Regions from separate parts of the Dickeya aquatica genome, predicted to be linked through region 2. Evidence: predicted binding sites of a transcription regulator. Region 2 holds the regulator's gene; each other region holds the start of a gene.

Region 1 (5,672 bases), 2.1 Mb from region 2:
TACTGCTCATCTTCTTCATCAGACAATCTGTGTGGACACCACGCAGGCTCTTCACTCGGTAAGGAGGTGATCCAACCGCAGGTTCCCCTACGGTTACCTTGTTACGACTTCACCCCAGTCATGAATCACAAAGTGGTAAGCGCCCTCCCGAAGGTTAAGCTACCTACTTCTTTTGCAACCCACTCCCATGGTGTGACGGGCGGTGTGTACAAGGCCCGGGAACGTATTCACCGTAGCATTCTGATCTACGATTACTAGCGATTCCGACTTCATGGAGTCGAGTTGCAGACTCCAATCCGGACTACGACGTACTTTATGAGGTCCGCTTGCTCTCGCGAGGTCGCTTCTCTTTGTATACGCCATTGTAGCACGTGTGTAGCCCTACTCGTAAGGGCCATGATGACTTGACGTCATCCCCACCTTCCTCCGGTTTATCACCGGCAGTCTCCCCTGAGTTCCCACCCGAAGTGCTGGCAACAGAGGATAAGGGTTGCGCTCGTTGCGGGACTTAACCCAACATTTCACAACACGAGCTGACGACAGCCATGCAGCACCTGTCTCAGCGTTCCCGAAGGCACCCTCGTATCTCTACAAGGTTCGCTGGATGTCAAGAGTAGGTAAGGTTCTTCGCGTTGCATCGAATTAAACCACATGCTCCACCGCTTGTGCGGGCCCCCGTCAATTCATTTGAGTTTTAACCTTGCGGCCGTACTCCCCAGGCGGTCGATTTAACGCGTTAGCTCCGGAAGCCACGCCTCAAGGGCACAACCTCCAAATCGACATCGTTTACAGCGTGGACTACCAGGGTATCTAATCCTGTTTGCTCCCCACGCTTTCGCACCTGAGCGTCAGTCTTCGTCCAGGGGGCCGCCTTCGCCACCGGTATTCCTCCAGATCTCTACGCATTTCACCGCTACACCTGGAATTCTACCCCCCTCTACGAGACTCTAGCCTGTCAGTTTTGAATGCAGTTCCCAGGTTAAGCCCGGGGATTTCACATCCAACTTAACAGACCGCCTGCGTGCGCTTTACGCCCAGTCATTCCGATTAACGCTTGCACCCTCCGTATTACCGCGGCTGCTGGCACGGAGTTAGCCGGTGCTTCTTCTGCGGGTAACGTCAATGAACAGACGTATTAAGCCTGTTCCCTTCCTCCCCGCTGAAAGTGCTTTACAACCCGAAGGCCTTCTTCACACACGCGGCATGGCTGCATCAGGCTTGCGCCCATTGTGCAATATTCCCCACTGCTGCCTCCCGTAGGAGTCTGGACCGTGTCTCAGTTCCAGTGTGGCTGGTCATCCTCTCAGACCAGCTAGGGATCGTCGCCTAGGTGAGCCTTTACCCCACCTACTAGCTAATCCCATCTGGGCACATCCGATGGCAAGAGGCCCGAAGGTCCCCCTCTTTGGTCCGAAGACGTTATGCGGTATTAGCTACCGTTTCCAGTAGTTATCCCCCTCCATCAGGCAGTTTCCCAGACATTACTCACCCGTCCGCCGCTCGTCACCCAGGGAGCAAGCTCCCTTGTGCTACCGCCCGACTTGCATGTGTTAGGCCTGCCGCCAGCGTTCAATCTGAGCCATGATCAAACTCTTCAATTTAAGTTTGATTGTGTTTTCCGAAGAAAACGGTGCTCAAAGAATTTACTGTTATTTCGTAATGAATTAACTGTTGTCACTCTTCAAGACTTTCACAAAAGTTTTTGCGAAGTGTCCTGCGAGTGCCCACACAGATTGTCTGATTAATTGTTAAAGAGCAGTGCGACCGGCCTGAGCCTGCTGTCGCGAGGTGGCGTATACTACGCTTTCCTCATGAAGAGTCAACGCTTTTTTTCGTTTCTTCTTCGCTGACACCGCGTTGCGTTGCCGCTGTTGCCGTGTCAGTGGGGTCGCATTATAGGGACTTCTTATCAGGCCGCAACCGGTATTTTGCGATAAATCGTGCGTTCGCTGCATTCCACAGCAAAAGTGCCGTTTATACCTTATTTTGCACAGAGTTATCCACAGAGGTGGCATTTCTTGAAATTTGGCGAGCATCACGCAAACGTTTTCGCTACAATTCGCACGCGGATTACTCTACATATATTAGTACGCATTTATGAGTGTGTTAGCTGAATACCGGCCTGATACTGCCCTTGTCTTTACCGATAACCGCAGCGATAGCCTTAATATTCACCTAACGCTCTTTAAAGTAAGAACCTAAGTCAGGGGAATCAAACCATCATGCAACAACGTCGTCCTATCCGTCGTGCTTTACTCAGCGTGTCTGACAAAGCCGGTATCGTTGAATTTGCCCAGGCGCTGTCGCAGCGTGGCGTCGAGCTGCTGTCTACCGGTGGTACGGCTCGTCTGCTGGCTGATGCGGGTTTGCCAGTAACCGAAGTATCCGATTACACCGGCTTTCCTGAAATGATGGACGGACGCGTGAAAACACTGCATCCCAAAGTGCATGGCGGCATTCTGGGCCGCCGTGGTCAGGATGATGCCATCATGACCCAACACAACATCCAGCCCATCGACATGGTGGTCGTCAATCTTTACCCGTTTGCCCAGACTGTCGCTAAAGCCGATTGCACCTTAGAAGACGCGGTAGAAAACATTGATATCGGCGGGCCGACCATGGTGCGCTCCGCTGCCAAGAACCATAATGATGTGGCTATCGTCGTCAAGAGCGGCGACTACAGCGCTATCATCGCGGAGATGGATGCCAACGAGCACTCCCTGACTTACAAAACCCGGTTTGATCTGGCTATCAAAGCCTTCGAGCACACGGCGGCGTATGACAGTATGATAGCCAACTACTTTGGCAGCAACGTTCCGGCCTATCACGGCGACACCACAGAGCCTTCTGGTCGTTTCCCTCGCACGCTAAACCTGAACTTCATCAAAAAGCAGGACATGCGTTACGGCGAGAACAGCCACCAGCAGGCCGCCTTCTATATAGAAGAGCACATTGCAGAAGCCTCTGTGGCAACCGCGCAGCAGTTGCAGGGCAAAGCGCTCTCTTACAACAACATCGCCGATACCGATGCGGCCCTTGAGTGCGTTAAAGAGTTTGCTGAACCGGCCTGTGTGATTGTGAAGCACGCGAACCCTTGCGGCGTGGCCGTTGGCGATTCGATTCTGGACGCCTATGAGCGCGCCTATAAAACCGACCCGACCTCAGCCTTCGGCGGCATTATCGCCTTTAACCGCGAACTGGATGAAGCCACGGCGCAGGCCATCATCAGCCGCCAGTTTGTGGAAGTGATCATCGCACCGTCTGCCAGCGAAGCAGCCCTGAAAGTCACCGCGGCCAAACAGAATGTGCGCGTGCTGACCTGTGGCACATGGCAACAGCGTGTGCCGGGGCTGGATTTCAAACGCGTTAATGGTGGATTGCTGGTACAAGACCGGGATTTGGGCATGGTGGAAAGCGCACAGCTGCGTGTTGTCACCGAGCGCCAGCCAACCGAAGCCGAGCTGCGCGATGCGTTGTTCTGCTGGAAAGTGGCAAAGTTTGTGAAATCCAACGCGATTGTGTATGCCCGAGACAAGATGACTATCGGCATTGGTGCCGGTCAGATGAGCCGGGTGTATTCGGCGAAAATTGCGGGCATTAAAGCCGGTGATGAAGGGCTTGAGGTGAAAGGCTCGGTCATGGCATCCGATGCGTTTTTCCCGTTCCGTGACGGTATCGATGCCGCCGCCGCCGTTGGTATCACATGTGTGATTCAACCTGGCGGTTCCATTCGTGATGACGAAGTCATCGCGGCGGCCAACGAGCACGGCATCGCCATGCTGTTTACCGACATGCGCCACTTCCGCCACTAATCCGGGGTTACAACAATGAATATCTTAATTATTGGTAATGGTGGCCGCGAGCACGCACTGGCCTGGAAAGCCGCCCAGTCTCCGTTGGCTGATAAAGTCTATGTTGCGCCGGGTAATGCGGGCACCGCGCTCGAGCCAACGCTTGAGAACGTGAATATCGCCGCAACGGACATCCCGGCGCTGCTGGCATTTGCCCGCCAGCAGGATATCGGCCTGACCATTGTCGGCCCGGAAGCACCGCTGGTCATCGGTGTGGTGGATGCGTTTCGCGCCGCCGGTCTGAACATTTTTGGCCCGACACAGGCAGCGGCACAGTTGGAAGGCTCCAAAGCCTTTACCAAAGACTTTTTAGCGCGCCAGCATATTCCCACTGCGGAATACCAGAACTTCACCGAGGTAGAACCCGCGCTGGCCTACGTTCGGCGCATCGGTGCACCGATTGTTATCAAAGCCGATGGTCTGGCCGCCGGTAAAGGCGTCATTGTCGCCATGACACTGGCAGAGGCGGAAAACGCCGTCACGGATATGCTGGCTGGCAATGCCTTTGGCGATGCCGGTCATCGCATTGTGGTGGAAGAGTTCCTTGACGGCGAAGAAGCCAGCTTCATTGTGATGGTAGACGGCGAGCATGTACTGCCGATGGCCACCAGTCAGGATCACAAACGCGTGGGCGACAAAGATACCGGCCCGAACACCGGCGGTATGGGTGCTTACTCACCGGCACCGGTGGTGACGGATACCGTTCACCAGCGGGTCATGGAGCAGATTATTTGGCCAACCGTGCGCGGCATGGCGGCGGAGGGCAACGTCTACACGGGTTTCCTGTACGCCGGTCTGATGATTTCGCCTGACGGCCAGCCCAAGGTTATCGAGTTCAACTGCCGCTTTGGCGACCCGGAAACCCAGCCGATTATGCTGCGCATGAAATCCGACCTGGTTGCGCTGTGCCTTGCGGCTTGTGAAGGCTCGCTTGATAAGCAGCATTCTGAATGGGATGAGCGCCCGTCACTGGGCGTGGTGCTGGCAGCAGGCGGTTACCCGGCCGATTACCGTACCGGTGATGTGATTTCCGGTCTGCCTGAACAGGATGCCGCTGACGGTAAAGTGTTCCATGCCGGAACGACGATGAAAGGTCACGATGTTGTGACCAACGGCGGGCGTGTATTGTGCGTAACCGCGTTAGGTGAAAGTGTTGCCGCTGCCCAGCAGCGCGCCTATGCACTGGCGAGCACCATTCACTGGGAAGGCAGTTTCTGCCGCAGTGACATTGGCTATCGCGCCATCGCCCGTGAGCAACAAGGCTAACTCTCGATAAAGCGATAACGGCAGGAGCCAGACATCGGCTTCTGCCCTATCAACATCTGCTTTGCCGTGCGGCATTCACAATCTGCAACGCCAATACCTGAAAAGCTACTCGCCTTCCTTGAACGGCTCAAAACGACAGAAATCCTCTTCGGCCATCTGCAACAATTGCGTGCCTTGCGGCGACGACAGCCAGGCGATGCCAAGAGCGCCTTTCGCCTGCGCTGCCTGTTGATTTATCCAACGCTGGGCGCTGCCATCCCAGTCTGGTCGCACCGATTGCCCTTCACAGGTTGTCACCTGCCCGGCCTGCCAGTGCCCTTGTCGCAACAAGACATGACCGGCACGCAGAGAGTCACTTAATGCCAGCCGCTGGCGGGCATCAAACTGATACAAGGCGATATCATCTTCCGACAGTGACTCTCGACGCTGAGGAAGCTGACGCTGCATATAGCTGACAGTTCCGGCCTGGTCAAAACGGAGTCTGACCTCTTCGCGGGGCGACGTCGTGCGTTTTTCCGCTACCTCTCGCAGCACACCTTGCTGGAAGTGATAACG
Region 2 (5,672 bases):
GGGATCGCCAGCGCCAGCAGATGGCGCGCTTCTGATAAATACTTCTGCACAAAAACCTTCCTAGAACAGGATTGAGAGAGATCTCGCTACGAGAAAGACAATCATCCTTTATTCGTAAAAAAAGATAATGCATTGTAACGATTTACCCGTCGTAAACCAATGCCTGAACTGGCTGGTGAGTTCCGTTTGGTTTTCCTGTCAATCTGGTGCACACTGCCGTTCATTCGATGAATACGTTTGCGGGTTATTCCAATATAAGGAAAAGACGCGACGGTTGTATTCATCGCGTTTATTCCCGATTCAGGAGGCCAGAACACCATCATGTTTACCGGTATTGTTCAGGGCACGGCGACGGTCGTGTCTGTCGATGAAAAACCCAATTTCCGCACTCATGTTATCCAGTTACCTGCCGAACTGCTGCCGGGCCTGGAGCCTGGAGCCTCTGTGGCGCATAACGGCTGTTGCCTGACGGTAACGGAGATTGACGGCGATCGCGTGAGTTTCGATTTGATCAAAGAGACATTACGCCTGACTAATTTGGGTGATATCCAGGTGGGCGATCGGGTTAATGTTGAGCGTGCAGCCAAATATGGCGATGAAATTGGCGGGCATGTCATGTCCGGCCATATTATGTGCACAGCAGAGATAGTAAAGATCCTGACCTCAGAAAATAATCACCAGATTTGGTTCCGTCTGTCGGATGCCACGCTGATGAAATATGTGCTGCACAAGGGGTTCATCGGTATTGATGGTATCAGCCTGACGGTAGGGGAGGTGACACGCAGCCGCTTCTGTGTTCACCTGATCCCGGAAACGCTCCAGAGGACGACGCTGGGGCAAAAGCGGCTCGGTGATAGCATCAATATTGAAATAGACCCGCAAACACAGGCGATTGTTGATTCGGTTGAGCGCGTAATGGCAGCACAGCTGGCCCGGCAACAGGAAGAAGCGGCGTCAGCGCAGGACGAATAACCCTCACCCGGCGGCAAAGCGTGTGATTATGCCGCCGGATTATGCTTCCTGGATGAAACCGTGAGGTCTTGTGCCGAACCGATTAGCGTGCGACGTGCAGACCTCCTTCAACCCCCTCAACGCTAAACAGCACCTGCCAAAGCTGAATATTGCGTGCGCGGAATGCACCTGCGCAGGCGTTAAGGTAATAGCTAAACATGCGCTGAAAACGCGTGGAGTAGTGGCTGGATAAAACAGGCCAGTGTTGCTGGAAGCGTTGATACCATGCCATCAGTGTACGGTCATAGTCGGCACCAAAATTGTGCCAGTCTTCCATGACCAGATAAGGTTCGCTGGCGGTTGCGATATGTTGAACCGAAGGCAGGCAGCCATTGGGAAAAATGTATTTATTGATCCAGGGGTCGACTTTCAGGTTGGTCGCATTTGCTCCGATGGTGTGGAGTAAAAATAGCCCATTGGGCTTGAGGTTACGCCTGATTGCCTGAAAATAGGTGTCATAATTTTTAGGGCCAACGTGTTCAAACATCCCCACAGAAACAATACGATCAAATGGCTGGTGCATGTCACGGTAGTCTTGCAGCAGAATAGACACATCCAGGCCCTGGCAGCGTTGCTGTGCCAGCGTCTGCTGCTCACGCGAGATGGTAATACCGGTCACGCGAACGCCATAATGGCGTGCGGCAAAGGCTGACAGGCCTCCCCAGCCACAGCCGATATCCAGTAAGGTCATTCCCTGGCGTAGCTGCAATTTTTCGCAAATCAGATGCAACTTGTCTTGCTGTGCCTGTTCGAGCGTTTCGGCGTGTTTCCAGTAAGCGCAAGAGTACTGCATGTGCGGGTCAAGCATACGTGAGAAAAGATCATTACCGAGGTCGTAATGCGCCTTGCCCACCCTCCATGCGCGGCGGCGGGATTGCAGGTTTATCACTCTTGCCAGCAGTACCCGCAGCGTGTCATGCAAACGGTGCGGCAATTGGTTTTCCAGCCCGGCACGTAAAGCGCGATGAAAAAACATATCCAGGCGCTCGCACTCCCACCAGCCATCCATATAACTTTCGCCGAGCCCCAGTGAACCTTCCCGCAATATCCGTTTGTAGAAATTGGGATTTTTCACCTGTATATCAAACGGGTGCGAGCCATTGATAGTAATACCAGCGCCCGCCAGCATATTATTGACTATCTGGAACCAGGACGTGCCAGCACTCCCCAGATCCTCTGCGTAAGATGAGCTCATCACTTCCCCCCTACCTTGCCAACATTGCAGTGCAAGGAATTCGTTAGACCATTGTACCCATGAAGAACATTCGGTGGACTCAATCCATCGTCTGGCCCTGAAGACTCAGCGGTATTCAAGAGAAAAGCGGCTACGAAAGGCGTCTGCCACTGGGCGCGGAAAGGCGGTGGTGATTATGCGCACCGTGGCGCTCAATGAGCAGGGCAGCAAAATGGGCGATGTGAGGAGCCATCACAATCCTGCATCGTCACATGATGATTATTGTCGTTAAAGGCAATGACAAGTTTATGACTGCCCGCGCCTGTCGGCAAGATTCGACTGGCGTGGGCCGCACAATAGATTCAATCAGGCGGGCTGAAAGTGAACCCCACAGGCATGAAGATAAGGGGCAATTTAGCGGCGATAGTCCACAAACGGGCCATCAGCAACGGAGCGGCGCTCTATCAGCGTTGGGTGAACTTCGATAGTCTGTGCTTCTTCACGTTTGCTGGTAATGCGATCAAGCAGCATGGAGAATGCGGCCTGGCCGAGGCGCTCTTTGGGCTGATGGATGGTAGTCAGTGCCGGAGTGAAATAGCGCGCATGGCGAACGTTGTCATACCCTATCACCGAAATATCCTGAGGTACCCGCAAGCCCAGCTCATCAGCCGCACAGATAGCGCCCATCGCCATGATATCACCACCACAGAATACCGCGGTGGGGCGGTGTTTTTGTGCCAGAATCTGGTGCATGGCTTTATAGCCGGACTCTGGTTCGAAGTCGCCTTGCACCACCCACTCTTCGCGTATCGTAATATCGGCTTCCTTCAGCGCTTTAAGAAAACCAAGGTAGCGCCCGCTGCCAGTGTTACGCTCTTGTGAGCCGGGGATCGCACCAATATCGCGATGCCCGCGCTCAATCAGATAACGGCCTGCCATATAACCGCCCGCGAAGGCGTTATCGATAATTGTGTCGGTAAAATCGCTGTGCGCTTCCCCCCAGTCCATCACTACCATGGGGATATGACGGTAATCGGCCAGCATCGACAACAGTGCCGGTGGATATTCAGCACACATCACCAACAGACCATCGACACGCTTTTGTGCCAGCATCGACAGATAAGCGCGCTGCTTGTCCAGATTGTTGTGGGAATTACACAAAATCAGCGTATAGCCTCTGGCATAACAACTGTTTTCTACCGCTTCAATAATTTCAGCAAAATAGGGCGCTTCACTGGATGTGGCCAGCAAACCGATAGACTTGGTGTGATTCACTTTTAGGCTGCGTGCCACCGCGCTTGGCGAATAATGTAACTCCTCGATGGCGGCACGCACCGCAGCCTTGGTTTCTTCGGCGACGAAACGTGTTTTATTGATCACGTGTGATACGGTTGTGGTCGAAACGCCTGCGCGCTTTGCCACATCTTTAATCGTTGCCATCTTAGGTGACTCCTGAACAGTTGTAACAGCAACGTATCTGTTACAGCAGTAAATATGTTGTTAATCGTTTGCCTGCGTGAATTCTTCTCCAGCCAAACACTATTTTCAGGAGGAGACATGCCGAAGTGTAGCCGGAAGGGGAGCCGGGAGGGCGGCCAACGCAGTGCATACAGTAAACCGCGAATTTTGGCCGATTTAACTCAAAAGTGGAAGAGGTAATTCGTGTTATCTCTGTGATGGGGAAAGCGGTTTTTTTAAACGTCCTTCATATAATAGGCAAGATATTGATTATGCTTTTCATCGGTATCCATCTATTCTGATGATGTGATGGCCCACCGATTTGTCAAATACAGGAGATGGTTTATGGATACGAATTTGAAAATGTCGTTGTTCACGACAGTCGTTGCGCTGACGGTGATTGTGATATTTAGCATGAGTGCGGTGCTGAATTAACCCTGAGTACGCGGAGACTCACCATTGGCTGATGGCTCCTCTCGCGCAGATGTGATATCACCGCGGCCGCATTTTTTGTCGCGTGCAAAATAATGATGAAACAAGCCCCGAATGAGCAGATGCGCTTTCGGGGCTTGTTTCATCTGGTGAGGGGGCTGGCGGTAGAGTTATGACAGTGGTGTCATTAGCGCATGGTTTTTGGCGTAACCACACGGCGAGCGCCTACGTAGTGATCCTGCCAATAATCTTCACTTAACTTGCTGATTTTTATGTCAGAGCCAGTTCGGGGCGATTGAATAAAGCGGCCATTACCAAGATAAACGCCAACGTGATCTGCTGCACCACGATTTGTTATCCGAAAGAACACCAAATCGCCGCTTTCGAGTTCGCTCTTCTTGATGGGGGCGGCATCGCGTAAATGGAACATTTCGTTGGCCGTTCGTGGAATGGAAATTTTCACCACGTCTTTGTAGGCGTAATACACCAGCCCGCTGCAATCAAAACCAGAAATAGGGTGTCGTCCCCCCCAGTGATAAGGTTTGCCAATCTGGCTCATGAGCTTATTCATTGCCGTTTGCTTGGCGTGCTGATAGCGCTTTTGGTGTGCCGGGTTCATGGCTATGCCTGACTTGCTCATCTTATCGTTTTTATTCTTACCATGATGGGCATTGGCGGCTAGTGTCGCTGTATGCGTAGTGGCAGATTTGCCTTTTTGGTTTTTTGCCGTGGTATGCCCGGAGCCAGAGTGTGGCTCGCTGTTCGGGTGTTTGGCACTGGCGTGAGCGACTTTTGTCGGCTGCGTGTGCGCATTTTTTGCCTGTTCAGTGAGGGTTTTCTTAGCGTTTTTGCCCGCAGGTTGTGATGATTTAGCAACAGAACCTTTCTCTTCTTTTTTATCTTTTTTACTGTTGCTGGCCGTGTGACTGCGTGCGGCTGTCGAAGCTACAGCTGCTTTGCCTGTGGCTGCTTTGGTGTGTGAGGTGGCAGTCGTGTGGCTGGCGGTGTTAGCCGATGCTGTTGTGTGTTTTTGTGCTGGTTTGGCCGGTGTGGCACTGGCGCTTTTTTTAGCACTTTTCGCCGTCTTATTTTTTTTAGCATCATCCACGGCTTTATTCGCCGTCGCCACACCGCTTTTGCGTGGTAAAACAGCGTTACTGTGAGGCGTAGCCTGTGCCAGATTAAAAAACAGATTACTGAAAAATAATAAAAAAAGCGTAATAAATAACCGCATAATAATGCTGACCGAATGGTGTCCTCAATCGTTCAATCTTTACAGTATTCCCCAAAATGGCCTGATAAAAAAGTGGGGATAGGGCTTTTATTACTACAAAATAGTGAGAAAACGTTAACAACGGCCATTTTTTGCTTAATTATCCATCAGCAACCGCTGATTGAGCGCAGGGAGAATGCGAAATCGTAAAACCCTACAAAAGATAGCGTTTTTTTGTGGCCATCGCTATCGTTAGAATACCTGATTATAGAACGAGAAGCGGCGGGGTGCGCCTGGCCGCAATTCTATGCCCGACATTAACTGATAGGGCATCACGCGCTTAAGGAAGCATAAACCATGACGACCACAATTGAAAAAATTCAG
Region 3 (5,672 bases), 2.0 Mb from region 2:
ACAGCCGTATTTTCCAGTTACGCGAAGATGGCAGCGCCCGTGCGGCGCAGCCCCATCAGAAAACGCCTTTTGCGGTGATGACGTTTTTCCGGCCAACAGAACAGGTTCGTTTTACCCAGGCCATTCGCCGTGAGGCGATTCATCAGCGTATTAACGATTTTATTGCAACCGACAATCTGTTTTGCGCCCTGCGGATAGATGGCCATTTTAGCCATGTTGAAACCCGCACGGTGCCCCGCCAGGAACGCCCTTATAAACCGATGCTGGAAGCGGTTGCCCAACAGCCTACGTTCCATTTTGAACACTGTCAGGGTAGCGCCATCGGTTTTCGTAGTCCTGCTTATGTGCAGGGGATTAATGTGGCCGGTTATCACGAACATTTCATTACCGATAACCGTCAAGGCGGCGGGCATATTCTGGATTACCAACTCGAAGAAGGCGTGCTGACATTCGGCACGATTGCCAAACTGGTGATTGACCTTCCCCGTGACCGGGATTTTCTCAATGCCAATTTATCCCCGAAGATCTCGACCAGGTGATTCACTCGGTCGAGAGCTAACGCGAGAGCGTGCACCAGTCAGAGACTCAAAGTAAAAGCACATCGTTACGCAGAGGATAAACATGATGGAAAATAGGGATTATCAACAGCACTGGTCGAGTGGGGCGGAGCTGATTGTTAAGCATCTTGAACAACAAGGCGTGAATTATGTCTTTGGTATCCCGGGTGCCAAAATAGACCGCGTATTCGATGCACTGGAAGACTCGCCGATTCAAACCATTGCCGTGCGCCACGAAGCCAACGGCGCATTTATGGCTGCGGCCATCGGTCGCCTGACCGGGAAAGCGGGGGTGACGCTGGTGACATCCGGGCCGGGTTGCTCCAATCTGGTGACGGGACTTGCGACCGCTACGGCAGAAGGCGACCCGCTGGTCGCACTGGGGGGGCGGGTGAAACGCGCCGATCGCTTAAAGCTTACTCACCAAAGCCTCGATACGGTAAGCCTGTTTCAGCCGGTGAGTAAATACAGCGCGGAAATCACCGTGTCATCGGCCATTTCAGAAGTGATGGCCAATGCGTTTCGCGCGGCGGAATTTGGCCGTCCTGGGGCGGCATTTATTAGCCTGCCTGAAGATATCGTCAACGAGCCTGTGACCAGCGCCGTGTTGGCCCGTCGTGCGCTGCCAACGTTAAACAGCGCACCACAGGCGGATGTAGACCGCGTGGTCAGCCTGATAAAGCAAGCGAAAAACCCCATCTTGCTGCTGGGGTTGATGGCCAGTCAGCCGAAAAATGCCGAGGCGCTGCGCCGCTTGCTGCATCAGAGTCGTTTACCGGTCACCAGCACCTATCAGGCCGCCGGTGTTATCGATCAACAACATTTTGACCACTTTGCCGGACGCGTTGGGCTATTTAACAATCAGGCCGGTGACAAGCTATTACAGCAGGCTGATTTGATTGTCACCGTCGGCTACAGCCCGGTTGAGTATGCACCTGCACTGTGGAACAGCGGTAATGCGACGCTGGTGCATATTGATGTGCTTCCCGCCGAGGTCGAGAGCGCCTATCGCCCGGATGTTGAACTGGTCGGTGACATCAGCATCACCGTTGACATGCTCAATCAGCAATTACGCTCACCGATAGCGCTTTCCTCAGGCGCACAGCAGATTCTGGCTGAACGCAGTCAGTTGCGTCATCAACTGGCCACCCGGGCGATTAACATGGAGGGCTTTGCCATTCACCCTCTGCGGCTGGTGCGGGTGATGCAGGATCTGGTGAATCAGGATGTGACGCTGTGTGTGGATATGGGCAGCTTTCATATCTGGCTGGCGCGTTATCTCTACAGCTTCCGCGCCCGCCAGATTTTGATGACCAACGGCCAGCAAACTATGGGGGTGGCCCTGCCGTGGGCGATTGCGGCTGCGCTGGTAAACCCGAAACAGAAAGTGGTGTCGGTATCCGGTGATGGCGGGTTTATGCAGTCGAGCATGGAGCTGGAAACTGCCGTGCGCTTAAACGCCAATATCCTGCACATCATTTGGGTGGATAACGCCTATAACATGGTGGCGATTCAGGAAGAGAAAAAGTATCAGCGTACATCCGGTGTTACCTTCGGGCCGATTGATTTCAAAGCCTATGCCGAGGCGTTTGGCGCGAAAGGGTTCGCCGTGGAGTCGGCCGGTGAGCTGGTGCCCAAGCTTTGGCAGGCGATGGAAGTGGATGGCCCGGCTGTTATCGCCATTCCGGTGGATTACTCAGATAACCACTACCTGATGGAGAATGTGAATATCAGCCAGCTTATCTGAACAGGTTCCCTACCTGCTGCATCGATAGCGTGCAGCCTTTGAGCCACTCTGCCGTGACGCCGATCATCTGACTGCCACGGCAGAGCTTTCGCTCTACGCGTCCTGACACTCCGACACGGGGCTCTGCCCCTGCCATACACCGCCAGGTGTTGCAGGGCGAAGCCTGAGACTGGCTGGACGCGCCTTTTTTTCTGTGAACAGCAGCGAATCAGTAAATTGACTGGTGTCAGTAAATTGACCGATAGAGCGCCGCAATCTCTTGCACACTGGCTGGCCGAGGATTACCGCCGGTGCAGACATCGTCAAAGGCGGCCTGCGCCAGCGCCGGAATGTCTTGCTCTTTGACGCCAACCTGACGCAAGCGCGGCGGAATATCCACATCCCGCGCCAGTTGGGTGACGGCATCAATCGCAGCGGCTCTGGCGTGTGCCAGCGGCAGCGTCGCGGCCTCTTTTACCCCCATCGCCTGCGCAATCGCACGGTACTTTTCACCGGTGTAATCGGCATTCCAGGCCATAATGTGCGGCAGCAGAATCGCGTTCGCCACCCCGTGTGGCGTGTTGTAGAACGCTCCCAGCGGATGCGCCATACCGTGCACCAGCCCCAATCCCACATTAGAAAAGCCCATTCCGGCGATGTATTGACCCAGCGCCATGTCTTCAACGCCTTTAGCGTGGCCCGCTACCGAATCACGCAGTGAGCGGCTGATTATCTCAATGGCTTTTAAATGCAGCATGTCGGTCAACTCCCAGGCCGCACGGGTGGTAAAGCCTTCGATGGCGTGGGTGAGTGCGTCAATACCGGTCGCCGCTTTAAGAGAGGCGGGCATAGAGCGCATCATGTCGGCATCAATAAACGACACCATCGGAATGTCGTGCGGGTCAACGCAAACAAATTTGCGCCGTTTCTCTTCATCGGTGATGACGTAGTTGATGGTCACTTCCGCGGCGGTGCCGGAGGTGGTCGGAATGGCGAAAATCGGCACGCTGGGTTTGCGCGTGGCGGCGACCCCTTCGAGGCTGCGCACGTCGGCAAATTCCGGGTTGTTGATAATAATGCCGATGGCCTTGCAGGTATCCTGCGGTGAGCCGCCGCCGATGGCAATCAAATAGTCAGCCCCCGAGTCTTGAAAACACCTGACACCTTGGTGAACAACGGCAATGGTCGGGTTGGGGATAACGCCGTCGTAGACCTCATAAGGCAGCCCGGCGTTATCGAGCAGGCCGGTCACTTTTCCTGCGACCCCATGCGCCACCAGCGCGCTGTCTGTCACCACCAGCGCTTTATGAAAACTGCGCCGTTGCACCTCTTGCGTCAGGTGGGCAATCGCACCCTGGCCGAAGTAAGACGTCTCATTGAGTATCATTCTGTGTGTCATTATTGACTCCCCTAATTCGCTGATAACAACAATTCATTGATAAAAATAATTCGCTGATGAAAACCAGTGTGAACCTCTTATCGGGGGAACCTTCCGGTTGTTGCCATTGTTACCGGCAGGCTGGCGCTAAAGGGAAGATAGTCATGCGCCTTATCACAAAACGTCATACTGCGGTGATGTTAACGCGTGCGTAACTGACCTGAAATAATCTAATTTCAGGTTTTTTTCGCATTACTTTATCTAATTTATCGTGGTTTTTGATTATTCAATAACGCACTTCTTAATCGAATTTTTATGTATTAAATATTCATTTAATAGCAATTAATTAAAATTAAATTCTTTATTATTATCATTTTTTGGTTTTAATGGCTTTTCTCGGTTCGAGAAAGTGTGGCGGGAATGTTCTATTTTATATAGATAAACTTATGACCAAAGGTGTGGTGGCGGGCGCATTTCGGTGGTAAGTTCAACGGCAGGATAAACGTTTGCGTCGTGGGGCCTGGCGTCACAACGCGTGGCTAACAACGTAGAAAGGCGTAGAGAAGAGAAAAATGGCGAACCACACTCCGTTGTATCAACAGCATCTGGCCGATGGTGCCAAGATGGTGGACTTTCATGGCTGGATGATGCCGCTGCATTACGGCTCACAACTCGACGAACATCACATCGTGCGTAACAGCGCCGGTATGTTTGATGTGTCACACATGACCATTGTCGATTTGCGCGGCGCGCGGGTGCGCGAATTTTTACGTTATCTGCTGGCCAACGACGTCGCTAAACTGACCCAGCCAGGCAAAGCGCTTTATACCGCGATGCTGACGCCGCAAGCGGGCGTGATTGATGATTTAATCGTCTATTTTCAGCGCGAAGACTATTTCCGCCTGGTGGTGAATTCCGCCACCCGTGAGAAGGATCTGGCCTGGATTAGCGAGCACGCCAAACCGTTTAAGGTGACCCTCACCGAGCGTGAAGACCTGTCGCTGATAGCGGTGCAAGGGCCGCAGGCGCAGGAAAAGGTGCGCAGCCTGTTAAGCGCAGCACAGTGTGAACAGATAGCCGGTATGAAACCGTTCTTCGGTGTGCAGGCCGGCGAGTTATTTATTGCCACCACTGGCTATACTGGCGAAGCGGGCTACGAGATTGCCCTGCCACAGGAACAGGCGGTGAGCCTCTGGCAACAGTTGCTGGCCGCTGGCGTAAAACCCTGTGGTTTGGGCGCGCGTGACACGCTGCGTCTGGAAGCGGGCATGAACCTGTATGGTCAGGACATGGATGAAACCGTTTCGCCACTGGCCGCCAATATGGCATGGACGATTGTCTGGCAGCCGCAAGATCGTCAGTTTATCGGCCGCGAGGCGCTGGAGCGTCAGCAGGCGCAAGGCACCGAGCAACTGGTGGGACTGGTGATGACCGAGAAAGGCGTGTTGCGCCACGGTCAGACGGTGCGTTTTGCCGACAGCGACGGGGTTGTGCATGAGGGTGTCATCACCAGCGGATCATTCTCACCTACGCTGGGCGTCAGCATCGCGCTGGCCCGTGTGCCTGCGGGTATCGGTGAACAGGCAACCGTGCAGATTCGCAATCGTGAAATGCCGGTGCATGTCACCAAACCGAATTTTGTCCGCGCCGGTAAGGCGCTGGTTCAGTTTTAATTTTTTGGCTTGAGTAAGGAGAAAGTGGCAATGAGCAATGTTCCGGCTGAACTGAAATATACCTCTTCCCATGAATGGGTGATGGCAGAAGGCAACGGCGTTTACAGTGTGGGCATTACCGAGCACGCACAGGAACTGCTGGGGGATATGGTGTTTATCGACCTGCCGGAAGTGGGCAGCACGGTGAACGCGGGTGATGACTGCGCCGTGGCGGAATCGGTCAAGGCAGCCTCGGATATCTACTCTCCCCTCAGCGGTGAGATTGTGGCAATTAATGACGAGCTGGAAGGTGCGCCAGAGCTGGTGAACAGCGCTCCTTATGCCGAAGGCTGGCTGTT
Region 4 (5,672 bases), 410 kb from region 2:
GTTCATTTTGTTGCGCAGTCTCCCTTGATCGTGCCATGTCTGACCCAGTTCACCGCCACCGCGAATGTGCACCAGTGCATAAACAAAACCACGATCCAACAGGCTAAGGCGACTGCTGCTAAACTCGGGGTCGATACTGCTGCCATAAGCACCATAGCCATAAACCAGCAAGGGGTTATTACCGCGCTCGCTCGCTTTGTGATACACCAGCGAAACAGGAACAGACTCACCATCCCGCACCGTTACCCATAACCGTTCACTACAGTAATTGCCGGCATCAAAATTTTTGACTTCTGATTGCTTGAGCACCTTTTGTTCACCGGTTGCCATATCCAGTTCATACAGCGTGGTGGGTGTCGTCATAGAAGAATAACCGTAACGCAACGCCGTGCTGTGTGGCGTTGGGTTATAACTCAGCCAGGTGACATAAGTCGGGTCATTAAACGCTATCTGATGTGAGATACCGCTATTCCAGTGAACATAGCGAAGTTGCGTAAGCCCCTGTTCACGTTCTTCTGCCACATACCAGTCATCGAACAGTGCAAACCCTTCAAACACATGATGAGGACGCGGAGCAATCAGTGTTTGCCAGGTGCTTTCATCATCGCCGGCGGCCTGATAAAAGCCAAACGTCTTACCCGCCCGATTCGAACGAACGTAGAACGCATTGCGAAAATGGTCTACCTGATATTCATGGTCGGCTCGGCGAGGCAGAAAAACCTGCGGTTTGGCCGCCGGGTCGTGAGTATCGAGGAGCAGCACCTCACTGCTGGTGGTACTGTCAAGGTAAATCAGGATATAGCGCTCTGACGTGGTTTTATCCAGACTCAGGTAGAATGCATCATCCAGCTCTTCATAAACCAGTTCATCCTGCTGTGGATCATCACCTAAACGATGGCGATAAACCTGATACGCCAGCAGTGTCTGTGGATGTTTGCGGACATAATACAGTGTGCGTGAATCTGCGGCCCACTCACTGTCGGCGCTGACATTCTCCAGGCGGTCAGGCAACCACTCATCGGTGGTTAAATCCAGAAACGTTACCGCATATTGCCGACGTGAGAGCACATCCTCGGCCACACTCATAAAACGGTTATCCGGGCTGATGCCAAGCGCCCCAAGATGATAAAATGTCTTCCCTTGTGAGCGCTGATTAGCATCAAGTAATACCTGCCACTCTTGCGTTTGATGTTCTGGCTGACGTTGATAAATCGCATACTCTTTACCGGGAACATAGCGGCTCTGATAGCGATAACCTCGTTTGACATAAGGTACAGACACGTCCTCGCCAGGAATTCGCGCCACCATCTCGTCATACAACGTCTGACGCAGCGCCTCATGCGGAGCCATAACCTGCTCGCAGTAACGATTTTCCTGCGCCAGCCAGTCAAGAACCGCAGGGGCATTACGGTCATCATCCCGCAGCCAGTAATAATTATCGATGCGGGTTTCACCGTGCATCGTCATGCGGTGAGGCCGTTTTTCGGCGTGTGGCGCTTTCATTCTGGTAACTCCTTCCATTCAACAGCATCGTTCCCCCTACTGGCCAGACGCAATCAAAAAACCGTAGGGTGGCTAGTCAGCGCAGCCTGTCATGAATTTTTCGCAGAATCCAGCGTGCACCGAGATCTGCACGTATTTTCACTCACTTTTGCGTATCAGTACGCAGAGTGATGCCAAACGCAAACGTTTTCGTTTATACTGCCGCGCTATCAGTCCCCCGTTTATCTGGCTTTCGGGTCTGTTTGTTTATTGCTTCGTCATGTTTATAAAACCGTCTTTTACACCACCATCAGGTATCAGGTTATGTTAACAATCGGAACCGCTTTGCGTGCCGGAGCCACTCGTGTGATGTTGCTCGGCTCTGGCGAATTGGGAAAAGAAGTCGCGATTGAGTGCCAGCGTTTGGGTATAGAAGTGATCGCCGTTGATCGCTACGCCGATGCACCGGCGATGCAGGTAGCCCATCGCAGCCACGTTATCAATATGCTTGATGGCGATGCGCTAAAAAGCCTGGTTGAGCAAGAGCGCCCAGACTTTATCGTGCCTGAAATCGAAGCGATCGCCACGGACATGCTGGTCGCTTTAGAGCAGCAAGGCCAACAGGTCGTGCCTTGTGCCGAGGCCACCCGTTTAACCATGAACCGGGAAGGGATTCGTCGGCTGGCGGCAGAAACGCTGGCACTCCCCACTTCCCGCTACCGCTTCGCGGCAAATGAAGCCGAATTTCAGCTCGCCGCTCACGAACTCGGTTTCCCCTGTATCGTCAAACCAGTGATGAGCTCTTCTGGAAAAGGCCAAAGCCTGATTCGCGCGGCCGAACAGCTGGAAAAAGCCTGGCGCTATGCTCAGGAAGGTGGCAGGGCCGGTGGTGGTAAGGTCATTGTTGAAGGGCTGGTAAAGTTTGATTTTGAAATCACCCTGTTGACCATTCATGCCATCGATGGCTTACATTTTTGCGACCCGATTGGTCACCGCCAGGAAGACGGCGATTACCGCGAATCCTGGCAGCCACAGCAGATGAGCACTCTGGCGCTCCAGCGGGCAAAAGAGATTGCCGGAAAAGTGGTGAAAGCGTTAGGCGGGTTCGGCCTGTTTGGTGTGGAGCTGTTTGTCTGTGGTGATGAGGTTATCTTCAGCGAGGTTTCACCACGCCCGCACGATACCGGCATGGTGACATTGATCTCTCAAGACCTATCTGAGTTTGCGCTGCATGTTCGCGCTTTTCTCGGCCTGCCGATTGGCCGCATCTGCCAGTACGGCCCTTCGGCTTCAGCCGTTATTCTGCCTGAGCTCAACAGCGATGATGTCCGTTATCACGGACTGGAACAGGCCCTACAGCCACAGACTCAGCTTCGCTTGTTTGGTAAGCCTGACATTTGTGGACGCCGGCGCATGGGCGTGGCGCTGGCTACGGCACAAGATACCGAAGCGGCGATTGGACTGGCGAAAGCCGTTGCGGCGGCGGTGAACGTCAGCGGTTAACATCGATTATTATGCCATTCCCCGGCAGGTTTATTCTGTCGGGGACTTTGGCTTTATCCGAATCAGTAATTAGCACAGTGGTTGCAACCGCCATCCTCAACAATAAGGAGAGTATGCCTCTTTTAATTAAAATCGTTAAAAAATCATCTTATCCGCAGGCTTAATAGTAGTGAAAATCATAAAATATCGTTAATATTTGTCTGTATTGACTACTATTAGGAGTGATGTAGATGTCTGGGATGGTTTTCTGCCGGGGTTGTGGTAAAGAAGTGCACAGTACCGCCAAGGCTTGCCCACACTGTGGTGCAACGCAGTCGGTAAAAGGAGAAAAGAGCCGCATTTCTGCTGCGCTGTTTGCTTTCTTTTTAGGTGGGATTGGCGCGCATAAATTCTATTTGGGTAAACCGGGTCAGGGCATTCTTTATTTACTGTTTTGCTGGACGTTTATTCCATCGGTTATTGCGTTTATCGAATTCATCATTTATCTGTGCAACAGTGATGAAGAGTTCGCCAGAAAATATAATTAATCACCGCGAAACAAATTAACGTTGTCACAACATCTCTCAGCGGCTTCAAAAAACAGAAGCCGTTTTTTATTGCTAAACCAATCCCCACAAGATGTCAGGAACAGCAATAAACAGGCCCGCCAAAGCGAGCCTGTGGGTATACCCGTTACATCAAGGTTGCGGCAGTATCAGGCTTTTGCCCCTGCCACCGCTTCACGCGCCAGTGCAGTAATACGATCATAATCACCGCTTTCCAGTGCATCAGTGGGCACCAGCCAGGAGCCACCCACACACAGCACGCTTTTCAGTGCCAGATAATCGCGGTAGTTATTCGGCGTAATACCACCGGTCGGGCAGAAACGGATTTTGCCAAACGGCCCGGCAATCGCTTGCAGCGCTTTCACCCCGCCGTTCGCTTCAGCCGGGAAGAATTTAAATTCACGCAAACCGTAATCCATGCCCAGCATCAATTCAGATACCGTGCTAATACCCGGAATTAACGGAATAGAACCTTCGTTCGCCGCTTTCAGTAACGGCTCAGTCAGGCCAGGGCTGATAGCAAACTGTGCACCGGCCGCAGTCACTTCAGCCAGTTGCTGAGGGTTCGTCACTGTACCCGCGCCGACGATAGCATCCGGTACTTCCTGTGCTATCTGGCGAATCGCTTCCACGGCGCAATCAGTACGCAGTGTTAACTCCAGAACCCGCACCCCACCTGCGACCAGAGCTTTCGCCATCGGCACCGCGTGTTCCAGTTTGTTAATCACAATCACAGGAACAACCGGACCGGTTGTCAAAATCTGTTCCGCACTGGTTTTCCAGTTTTTCATTAAGGGTAATCTCCAGTCATGCCCATCTGGGCATTGATTAATGATTGGGTGCGCCCCTGCCACAGGGGTCCGTAGTTACCCACGAACGTCCGACCGCACCGTCAGCCAAAAAATGCCAACGGCTTTGCCCCGGAGGATTACGGGGCAAAACCATTTACTCGACTTCGTTCCACGAACGGCCGTCACGGGTGATCATAGCGACAGACGCCACCGGCCCCCAGGTTCCGGCCTGATAAGGCTTGGGAGAATCATTGTCCATCGCCCAGGCATCCATAATCGAATCCACCCACTTCCAGGCCTCCTCGACTTCATCACGACGCACAAAGAGCGCCTGAATACCCCGCATGGTTTCCAGCAACAGACGCTCGTAGGCATCCGCCAAATGCTGCTGGTTAAAGGTTTCTGAAAAACTCAAATCGAGTTTGGTGGTCTGTAACCGATGCTTGTGATCAAGGCCTGGGATCTTGTTAAGGATCTGAATTTCGACGCCTTCATCTGGTTGCAGGCGAATAATCAGCTTGTTTTGTGGTAGCTGCTGATAAGAATCATGGAACAGGTTAAGTGCCGGATTTTTAAAGTAAACCACCACTTCCGAACATTTTGACGGCAGGCGTTTTCCGGTTCTCAGATAAAACGGCACACCAGACCAGCGCCAGTCGTCAATATCGACGCGAATGGCAACAAAGGTTTCGGTGTTGCTGGTTTTGTTTGCGCCCTCTTCTTCCAGATAGCCCGGCACTTTTTGCCCCTGGACAAATCCGCTGGTGTACTGGCCGCGCACCGTCACCTCATGCACATTGGAGCGATCGATACGGCGCAGCGAGCGCAACACTTTTACCTTTTCATCGCGGATACGATCGGTACTGAGATCTGCCGGTGGCGACATGGCAATCATGGTCAGAATTTGCAACAGGTGGTTTTGGATCATGTCACGCATCTGACCGGCTTTATCAAAATAGCCCCAGCGCCCTTCAATCCCGACTTCCTCAGCCACAGTAATCTGTACGTGGTCAATGGTGCGGTTATCCCAGTTATTGGCAAACAAGGAGTTGGCAAAACGCAGCGCCAGCAGGTTAAGTACCGTTTCTTTACCGAGGTAGTGATCAATACGATAGACCTGACACTCGTTGAAATACTCCGCCACCTGATTGTTGATAACCCGTGAGGAAGCCAGATCCGTACCCAGCGGTTTTTCCATCACCACCCGCGCCGGCTCTTTATTCAGACCAGCCAGACCCAGGCCCCGGCAAATGGCACCAAATGTACTTGGCGGCATGGCAAAGTAATTGATAGTGGTACGGTTTTGTTGATCGAGCATCTCACCAAGACGCACAAAACCCGCGGCATCTTC

The links. The regulator PurR, encoded in region 2, represses purine synthesis genes. The targets are predictions, from matches to a motif close to CANGCAAACGTTTGCNTG.
Region 1: the regulator PurR is predicted to act here: its motif matches at 2,037-2,054, upstream of purH (bifunctional phosphoribosylaminoimidazolecarboxamide formyltransferase/IMP cyclohydrolase).
Region 3: the regulator PurR is predicted to act here: its motif matches at 4,157-4,174, upstream of gcvT (glycine cleavage system aminomethyltransferase GcvT).
Region 4: the regulator PurR is predicted to act here: its motif matches at 1,680-1,697, upstream of purT (formate-dependent phosphoribosylglycinamide formyltransferase).

Annotation. Positions count from the first base shown of each region.
Region 1 is NZ_LT615367.1:318,863-324,534, reverse strand. Features, by position in the region: rRNA gene DAQ1742_RS01470 (16S ribosomal RNA) at 60-1,601, opposite strand; gene purH (bifunctional phosphoribosylaminoimidazolecarboxamide formyltransferase/IMP cyclohydrolase) at 2,223-3,812, shown strand; gene purD (phosphoribosylamine--glycine ligase) at 3,828-5,117, shown strand; gene DAQ1742_RS01455 (DUF1481 domain-containing protein) at 5,223-5,672, opposite strand, start outside.
Region 2 is NZ_LT615367.1:2,736,755-2,742,426, reverse strand. Features, by position in the region: gene DAQ1742_RS12400 (MATE family efflux transporter) at 1-50, opposite strand, end outside; gene DAQ1742_RS12395 (riboflavin synthase) at 322-972, shown strand; gene cfa (cyclopropane fatty acyl phospholipid synthase) at 1,055-2,206, opposite strand; gene purR (HTH-type transcriptional repressor PurR) at 2,600-3,625, opposite strand; gene cydH (cytochrome bd-I oxidase subunit CydH) at 3,989-4,078, shown strand; gene DAQ1742_RS12375 (C40 family peptidase) at 4,263-5,309, opposite strand; gene DAQ1742_RS12370 (Grx4 family monothiol glutaredoxin) at 5,646-5,672, shown strand, end outside.
Region 3 is NZ_LT615367.1:728,796-734,467, forward strand. Features, by position in the region: partial or broken gene budA (acetolactate decarboxylase) at 1-559, shown strand, start outside; gene alsS (acetolactate synthase AlsS) at 625-2,304, shown strand; gene fucO (lactaldehyde reductase) at 2,531-3,682, opposite strand; gene gcvT (glycine cleavage system aminomethyltransferase GcvT) at 4,234-5,334, shown strand; gene gcvH (glycine cleavage system protein GcvH) at 5,365-5,672, shown strand, end outside.
Region 4 is NZ_LT615367.1:2,322,283-2,327,954, forward strand. Features, by position in the region: gene DAQ1742_RS10405 (S9 family peptidase) at 1-1,503, opposite strand, end outside; gene purT (formate-dependent phosphoribosylglycinamide formyltransferase) at 1,807-2,985, shown strand; gene DAQ1742_RS10415 (TM2 domain-containing protein) at 3,216-3,512, shown strand; gene DAQ1742_RS10420 (bifunctional 4-hydroxy-2-oxoglutarate aldolase/2-dehydro-3-deoxy-phosphogluconate aldolase) at 3,680-4,321, opposite strand; gene zwf (glucose-6-phosphate dehydrogenase) at 4,476-5,672, opposite strand, start outside.